DNA from 2 places in the Brumicola nitratireducens FR1064 genome. Region 1 is predicted to be linked to the other one. Evidence: predicted binding sites of a transcription regulator. Region 1 holds the regulator's gene; the other holds the start of a gene.
What was found. The regulator FNR, encoded in region 1, switches genes on or off when oxygen is low (the NO sensors DNR and NnrR bind a similar motif). The targets are predictions, from matches to a motif close to TTGATCTAGATCAA.
Positions count from the first base shown of each region.

Region 1 (4,582 bases):
GGGTATTCATTGAGCTCAGCGAATCGAACAATATCTTTTTCTCGGCAGTATGCCATGGGTCTAATGACAATGTTTCGCTTATCGTCAGACAGTAGTTTAGGAGGCATTGATTTTAATTTGGCACCATAAAACATGTTTAAAAAAGTTGTTTCAACCATATCATCCATATGGTGCCCAAGTGCAATTTTAGTTGCGCCTATGCTCTCCGCAAACGAATATAAACTGCCACGACGAAGTCGAGAACACAAACCACAGGTGGTTTTACCTTCGTCAATCTTAGCTTTCACAACTGAATATGTGTCTTTATCGATAATGTAGTAGGGGATATTTTTTGATTCTAGGTAGTTAGGTAAGACATGCTCTGGAAAGCCGGGTTGTTTTTGGTCTAAGTTGACTGCAATAACATCAAAATGAATGGGAGCTGATTTTTTCAGACTGAGCAAAATATCCAACATGGCAAATGAATCCTTCCCACCACTTATGGCGGCCATCACAACATCCCCATCCTCTATCATGTTGTAGTCGTCTATAGCTTTGCCAACGTTTCTACGTATTTTTTTTGCTAATTTATCGTTACTGTATTTTAGCTTTTGGTTAAAGCCTGTTTCTTCACTCATTATGCATTCCGACAACCCATAAGCTGGGTCAATTCATTCAAAATAAAAACGCTGGTCTGTGTATGCTTCCATAGAATACAAAAAAATATGGCGTTTTTCGATGGGTGTCATTTTAATGCTTGTGAGCTTGGTAAGCAATTAACAAAGAGGCGTTAAGTTAAACGCTTTAAGTATTTAGTTGAGAAAGCGAGTAGAGAAAGCTTCTGCCTAGGTCGCAATAGCTTAATTTTCTGGCATAAGCTTGGCTCTTGCTAATATCAACTGAATTTAATTTGTTTTTACAATCAAGGTATCGCAATCAACTGAGTCAATAATAAGCTCCGCTGTATTACCTAGGAGTGCGGCGGTTAATCCTTTTCTTCCAACTGAGCCAATAACTACGAGGTCGGCTTTATATTGCTGGCAAATGGCTGGGATCATATCTTCGGGTAATCCTTCCTGCACATGTATATTAGTATCGTTGACCTTGTATTTCTCAGCCAGTGTATTTAATTGTGTAGTATGTCTTTCTTGCACCGTTTTATTGTAAATTTCGGGAGAAAAACTAGGTACTTCGACCGTTACTTGGACCGGTGCACCAGCATATGAGTTGGCAAAATGAAGATTCGCATCAAGTAGCTGAGATAACTCATATGCTGTTTCAGCCACTTTATCACTCAAGAATACATGTTCATCATCTTTAGCCGAAACACCGATTGCAGTCAGTATAGTTGGTTTTTGTGGCCATTCGTGAGACTTTACTAAGAGTAAGTTAACAGATGAGTTTCGAGCAATGTGCCAATCTGCAGCAGTAAATAAACTAGAAGAGAGTAATCCATGCTTCTTAGTCGCTTTTATAATAAGGTCACAACCATAATCACTGCAGGTATTTATTACCGCTTCATGTAATTTTTTATGCCACACAACAACTATGTCAATCTTAACTTTACCTGTTAGGTTGAGTTGTTTTATTTGAGCCTCTATCTTTAATCTTTCTTGTTCAACCATGGCCTCTTTCATATTGACACGTGCTTCGCTGTTAAGCACTGCGGTCATATCGTAAGATTTATCATAAATACAGGAAAACACGATTATTGTAGCGTCTGTTCTTTGCGCAAATTTCAGCGCACGCAACACCGGAGTTTGTTGTTCGAGGGTGGGGTCGGTAACAGCGAGTATTTTTTTACACGTAAACATGATTTTCTCCAACACTGATATATAAGTTTGTAGTGTGGATGCTTTTTGTTCAATACACCAGTTAAGCTATTGCCGCAGATCAAATAATTGCCGAAAAAAGTTAAAAGTTTAGCTCTATTAAGTTCTGCGCAGAAAGAGCCAAAATAACAGAGCACATGAGATGTTTACTATTTGCACTAACAAACGTTAGTAAAGTTAATTTCCATATCGGGTAAACGCTGCCTAATTCCATCAAAATTAATAATGGATATTAATTTGCCATCAACTTTTATTAATTCTTCTTTTTGAAAGCGGGTTAATAATCTACTGATAGTTTCCACCGTTAAGCCAAGGTAGTTGCCTATTTCATTTCTGGTCATGGATAGGTTGAACTGTTTTGCAGAAAAGCCTCTTTCTTCAAAGCGCTGCGATAAATGGCTCAAGAAGTGCAATAACCGCTCTTCTGCGCTGCGCTTACTGAGCAACATCATTAAATCATGGTCATGTTTAATTTCCGCACTCATGAAGCGCATTATTTGCTGTCTTAACTTTGGAAATTTCACCGACATCTCGTCGAGGGTATCGTAGGGGAGCTCGCATACCATAGCCGTTTCTAGGGCCTGGCTAGAACTGCCGTGCTTATTGTCTTTTAATGCATCAAAGCCAATAATATCGCCAGGGAAATGAAAGCCGATAATTTGTTCAACACCATCTTTATCGCTAACGTATGACTTAAACGAACCAGAGCGTACAGCGTACAAAGAATGGAAATCATCGCCATGGCGAACTAATTTATCATTTTTGTGTAGAGGTTTTTTGCGCTCAATAATGTCGTCTAACGATTCCAATTCATTTTTGTTCAAACTAACCGGCAAACACAAGTGACTAAAGGTACAACTTTGACAGTGAATCGAAAGTTCGGGGGCTTTTGCCATTACTTATTCATCCTTGTTAATTATGCCGTTAAGTTAGCTCATAACTAGGTTTAAGGTCAAGGCCAAAGAACATAGAAGCAACAGCAAAGAGATCGTAATCCTAGTCAATTTATGTTGAAAAATGGGGACTAAAAAGCTTGCTCCTAAACTCGCTGCAAAAAGCGTAGGGAGTGTCCCTACGCCAAAAGAAAACATTACAAGCGCACCTTGCATTGCCGACTCGCTGGCCAGAGACCAAGTCAGCACCGAATAAACCAAACCACAGGGTAACCAGCCCCATATCATGCCATACAGTAGAGTGTACAATGGGTTTTTGAAGGGAATAAGTTTTTTGGATAGAGGGGCTACTTTTCTCCAAAGACTTCCACCTAGTTTTTCTAAGTAAGATAAACCCTTGTACCAATCGCTGATGTAAAGCGCTAATAAAACCAAAAATACAATACTAATAATTTGCAAAAAAGGGAATGCGGATTGAATATTAACGGTTGCAATGCTGCCTATAAAACCAGTAATTGCACCTGCAATCGTGTAACTGACTATACGACCAAGGTTGTATGAAAAAATATAGGGAAGCTGTGATTGCCCTTTAGGAATTGCAAATGAAAATGCACTGGCAATACCACCGCACATACCGATGCAATGAACACCTCCGGCGATGCCAATTAAGAAAGCTCCTATGTAGTTAATGTCGACCATTATTACTTATCGACAGTGCTTGGCTTCGACTCGTTGCTGTCGGAGCCATTACTTTTGTTTAGTGTAACGATACTCTGATCAGCTTCTTTATCCTGGGTATTGATGTCGTCATCAAACAAAATGCTATAGCCTTGGCGATCGAGGTCTTCAAATTGATTCGACCGAACAGCCCAAAAAAATACAACGATCGCGATACCTACAATGATGATAGCAAGGGGTATCAACACATAAATAATACTCATACTTTCAATAGACTCCGTTACCTATAGGGTTTTATCTTAATCTTTAAGCAGCCGCGTAGAGTTAATTACCACAATGATGGAACTAATAGACATGCCAAGAGCAGCCATCCAAGGCGTTAAAAAACCAGCCATTGCTAGTGGTAAAACTAGCACGTTATACCCAATTGCCCACACCATATTCTGTTTTATTTTACGCCGGGTTCTGTCTGCCATAGCCAACACCAAAGAAAGAGAATCCAATCGTGCGTTAAGCAAAATAACGTCGGCTGCGTTTTTCGCTAAGTCTGACGCATTACCTACGGCCAAAGACACATCCGCTGCCGCTAATACAGGAGCGTCATTAATACCATCGCCAAGCATCAATACTTTTTTACCTTGCTGCTGCATGGTCTTTATTGTTGTTAACTTTTGTGACGGGGTACATTGTGCATAGCTATTATTAATGCCTAACTTGTGTGCTACAAAGCTAACATTTTTTTCGCTATCACCACTTAATATACTTGTGTCATAGCGCTTTAATTTCTTCAGTACTGCTGCTACGTCACTCTTTATTTGGTCAACTAACCAGAACGCGGCGACAACAGCGTCATTTTTAGTAAGTATCACTGTGGCATTATCAAGCTCATTAGCTAAAGGTGGGCACCCAGTTAAATTAACAAAGTTAGCTGAACCTAGTTTATAAACATGCCCGTTAAGCTTACCTGCAATGCCATTACCAATGCTTAAGCTAAAATCGTCAATTTGCTCGTCTTTAGTATTTATGTTGAGTTTTGCAAAGGCTTTTGCAATAGGGTGTTCGGATCTTATTTCTAATGCTGTGGCTATTGAGAGCAGTTTATCTCGCTGCTGGTCATCAGCAAACCAAGCTCTTTCGATAGAAAACTCTCCACGGGTTAGCGTACCCGTTTTATCAAACACGATGTCTGTTATTTCAGTA
Region 1 covers NC_016041.1:2,001,947-2,006,528, forward strand. The annotation lists gene ttcA (tRNA 2-thiocytidine(32) synthetase TtcA) at 1-617, opposite strand, end outside; gene uspE (universal stress protein UspE) at 885-1,793, opposite strand; gene fnr (fumarate/nitrate reduction transcriptional regulator Fnr) at 1,970-2,707, opposite strand; gene GNIT_RS08700 (sulfite exporter TauE/SafE family protein) at 2,741-3,403, opposite strand; gene ccoS (cbb3-type cytochrome oxidase assembly protein CcoS) at 3,406-3,645, opposite strand; gene GNIT_RS08710 (heavy metal translocating P-type ATPase) at 3,682-4,582, opposite strand, start outside.

Region 2 (4,582 bases), 1.7 Mb from region 1:
ATACCGCTCATAAGAGGCATTCGAACATCCATTAAAATACAGCCCTTGTAGTGATCGAACTCAGCTTTAGCGTAGGCATCAAGAAAGGCCTGCGCAGAGCTGTAAGTGTGATGATAGATGCCAATACTCGTTAGTAGTAAACTAATAGAATCCAACACCGCCTTATCATCGTCCACAACGTGAACAATAGCTTCGGACAGCAACTTTTCTGATTCACGTTTATCCATGAGTTTTCTCAATTTGCCGTTGGTTTTTGTTAAACAGGGGTAAGCTAAATGAAAAAATACAGCCCTTTGGAACGTTCTCAGCAAAATATATGCAGCCACCGTGAGCGTTAATAATTGTTTTGCAAACTGCTAGCCCAATGCCCATACCGCTCGTTTTGGTCGTAAAAAAGGGTGTGAAAATCCGCTCTGCCGTTTGCTTTTCGATGCCCGTACCACAATCAGCAACCGATATCTCAATATCACTGTTAGGTAATCGTGTGGTTCTAATGAGTAATGGGCTGCCTTTGACTTGTTCAATTGCGTCCAAGGCATTTCGAATTAAATTGAGAAGGACTTGCTGTATTTGGATGGGATCGGCGAAAACCTCAATGCCCTGACCTTCTTCTAAATCCAGGATAATTTCATGATTTAGCACACGCGCATCTAGCTGCGCTAGCTTCACGCTTTCTTGCATTAGCGGCAAAAGAGCCACTCTTTCTCGGTGCGACGCATGTTTGTTAGCCAGAGCCTTTAGTCCCGCAATAAACTCATTTGCACGTTGAGCTTGGCTTTCGATTCCATCAAGTGCTTGATGTATCATTTTTGTTTTGTCAGTGTCGTTTGAGCTTAGCAAACGCTTAGCGGCCTGAGCGTAGTTTGATATAGCGGTTAATGGTTGGTTTATTTCGTGAGCAATACTCGCGGCTAACTCTCCCATCGAACTTAACCTTGCTGCTTGCGTCAACTTCTGTTGATTGTCTATCAAAGTCGTTTGGTACTGCTCTTCTGAAGAAATATCTCGAATTATTCCAACAAATTGAGCATGACTTGCGTGTTTTATCTCACCGACGCTAAGGTAAATGGGGAATTCTTTACCATCTGATTTTTTCGCTCGAAGCTTTCGACCCGTGCCGATTATATTCGAATTACCAGATTCCTTATAAGATGATAGATAAGTGTTATGCGCATGTTTGACTGAATCGGGTATGAGCATATTCACATTATGGCCTAATAATTCTTCTTTACTATATAGAAACATGCTTTCAACCGTTGCATTCACCAGCTCAATTTTGCCATCTTGATCGATGATGATGAACGCGTCTGGGCTTGCGTCAAGAATGGCAAGTAAACGTGCGCTTGCATCCTTTATATTCTGCGCGCTGCTATCTTCACTTGAGAGAACCTGCGCTAAGGTAAGCTGATCGGCTTGGCTCATTTTCAACATCCTTATTTTTGATTTAACTAGGTATTTTCCGCAATCATTTAGGTAGTCATTCGGATAGCGACCCTTCCCATTTGCCGCTACTCTTTATTCCGTACCAATATTTTTGACTGCTCGAGCTTTAAACTCTTACCTGCCGTCAACTTAATACAATTAACCTGGAGGCCAAAAGCAGATGAAAATGACATCATTAGATTTTAACCCGGCAAGTAACGCCAGCCCTTGGTCTAAAGTATGCTTAGAAAGTGCTGCTAAATCAAACAATTTCATGCTTGGCAATTCGCACAGAGTGTTTCATACAAGACAAGCTTTATTGTCAGCGGGGGAGTCATTTCAAGGCATATATATTATGCGCTCGGGTTCAGCGAAGGCATTTATTACTTCTGCCTGTGGAGATGAATGTATTACGAGATTTTTCTTTCCGGGTGATCTGCTTGGCGTCGATGGATTTGACGAGCACGTACATAACCAAAATATCGTTTTTCTAGAAACCAGTAGCGTCTGCTTTATAAAAGAGTCTGAGGTTTATAACTTGGTTAAAAGTAGCGATGATTTTCGAACCTGTTTATTTAAATCAATGAGTCACACTTTATTATGTGACTCAATGATGATGATGTGTTTGAGTTCTTGCTCTAGCGAACAGAAGGTGGCTCATTTTATTTTGGAACTTGCAAACAATTTTACCAGTCAAGGCTTATCCGGGAAAGAATTTAGATTGAGTATGACTCGCACCGATATCGCTAATTACTTGGGAATGGCGTTAGAAACTGTTTGTCGGGTGCTTGCTAGCTTTCAGCTTAAGCGAGTAATTTCGGTGAGCAATCGTCATCTAATAATCCTAGACACTCGAGTTTTAAATCAAATTCTTTCAAAAGACTCATCTTATTCATCTTCGACAACTAGCTTAGATTCTTAATAATGAGTGGTGCTGTGCTCGCTTGCTTAAATTTAAATTAAGCGTTGGTCAATTTTCATTTTTCATGAATAGTTGAAAAAATTTGACGTTAGTCAAAATGCTCTTGGCATGGTTTCGTTATCATGGGCGTAGTTAACATAACAGGCTAAATTTGATAGCCCCGAGGCCAAGCATGAAAGCATATAAATGCATCATTGCCGCAGTCGATGTTTATGCTGAGTTCGATGAAGTACTGCAGAGTGCGCTATGTGTTGCCGATGAACCGAGTAAACTACATCTGATTTTTGTGACACTACCAACTTCTTATTTTCAACCCTATATAAGTTCGTTTGGCGTTGACTATATAAACGATATTGCCCTGCAAGCTAGACGTCGTTTGACCCAAATAGCAGACAAATTCCGCATACCACAAAACAACATTCATACACCTATTGGCGATATAGCAGGTGAAATATGCCAAACCGCAAACAATATTAAGGCTAATCTTATCGTGATCGGCACGCATGCAAGCAGTGAATATAAGGTGTTGCTATCTTCAGCAACAAACACCTTGCTGCATTGCGCAAAGCAAGATGTTTTAGCCGTGAGAAGTGACCACGCCTCAGGTTCAACGCTGTCAAAAGCGCTGTGTAAAAAGGATGATATAGAATGAGTAGATTGTTTCGAGATCATCTTAAAAGTCTTGCCGATCAGTTTGATCGCCTTATTAGCACTCGTCTTTGGTTAAAAGTATTAATTGCATTAATGCTTGGGGTGATTGCGGGTGTGCTGTTAGGTCCGGATTTAGGACTTATATCAGCAGACACGGTTAAGACAATAACCGCTTGGCTCGCGTTACCAGGGCAGGTTTTTTTGGCTATCATTCAAATGATTGTTGTTCCGCTTGTGGTTGCGTCGATTGTAAGAGGATTGGCGGCTAACAATAACCCAGATGCAATCAAAAAGAATGGCTTAATTGCACTTGCATTTATTGTTGTATCCACCGCTGTAGCAGCAACAATTGGTATTGGTTTGGCACTCAATATTCAACCGGGTCAATTTGTAGATGCCAGTGCCTTGATTGATGCAAACTCAATCACGGTTGCTGGCGCGGGCGCACAGGGTTTTCCAGCCATGTCAGAATTACCAAACAAGGTGTCAGAGCTCATCCCCAAAAACCCGTTGGCATCGATGGCATCAGGTGAAATGCTGCAGGTCATTTTGTTTGCTGCTGTTTTAGGCGTGGCAATGTTGGCTATTCCTGCACAGCAATCTAAACCCTTATTTGATTTGATGGGCGCTTTACAAGAAGTTAGCCTGCGCATTGTATCTTGGGCTATGTTGCTCGCTCCTATTGCTGTTTTTGGGCTGATTACTCGATTGGTTGCCAATCTTGGTATTGATGTTCTGGCAGGAATGGCGGTTTATGTTTCAACGGTTGTGCTTGGCTTACTGCTTGTCGGATTACTTTATTTTGTGGTTGCTAAAGTGACGCTAGCACAGCCCTTGGGGCAGTTTTTTAAGAATGTTAGAGAGCTTCTTTTGCTGTCTTTTTCTACGAGTAGTTCTGCTGCGGTTATGCCGATTACTTTGCAGGTGGTGGAAGACAAGTTGATGGTCAATCCTGAAATTGCGCGCTTTCTGGTTCCTTTAGGAGCAACTATCAATATGACAGGAACAGGCTTGTATCAAGGCGTTGCGACCGTGTTTTTAGCGCAAGTTTTTAATGTGGATTTAAGCCTTTCAAGCTATTTCTTTATCGTTACCATGTCGGTCGCCGCCTCAATTGGCTCTCCTGCAACACCTGGCGCTGGGATCATCATTCTGAGTATGGTGCTGGAAGGTGTGGGTATTCCGGCTGCAGGTATTGCATTGATTCTTGGCGTAGATCGCATTTTAGATATGTTGCGAACATCCGTGAACGTATTAGGGGATGTTGTCGCTTGCACCACCGTACACTACTTTACACATCTTCACAGCACGCCAGAAAAATCAACCACATTGTTGGAGAAAAAGCTCGAGTAATATGCTGTTGATAGTTTAGCTAGCAAACGCTAGCGCGCCGCTGCTGAGTTGACGTTTTATTGTCTATCCGAGCCGATTCGTTTTTCACCACTTGATAACACTCACAGGAAAGGAACTCTAATTTAGCTCTGTCCAAAACCTTAATGTGGCCGCGTGCGTAACTTATTGCTCCTTGCTTTTGTAATTTACCCGCGGCTTCAGTTACACCCTCACGCCTTACACCCAACATGCTGG
Region 2 covers NC_016041.1:3,662,339-3,666,920, reverse strand. The annotation lists gene GNIT_RS15570 (response regulator transcription factor) at 1-227, opposite strand, end outside; gene GNIT_RS15565 (two-component system sensor histidine kinase NtrB) at 220-1,422, opposite strand; gene GNIT_RS15560 (helix-turn-helix domain-containing protein) at 1,610-2,344, shown strand; gene GNIT_RS15555 (universal stress protein) at 2,517-2,996, shown strand; gene GNIT_RS15550 (dicarboxylate/amino acid:cation symporter) at 2,993-4,348, shown strand; gene GNIT_RS15545 (Crp/Fnr family transcriptional regulator) at 4,368-4,582, opposite strand, start outside.
Region 2: a site for FNR is predicted at 2,427-2,440, ahead of GNIT_RS15555 (universal stress protein). Genes of this name have one in related genera too.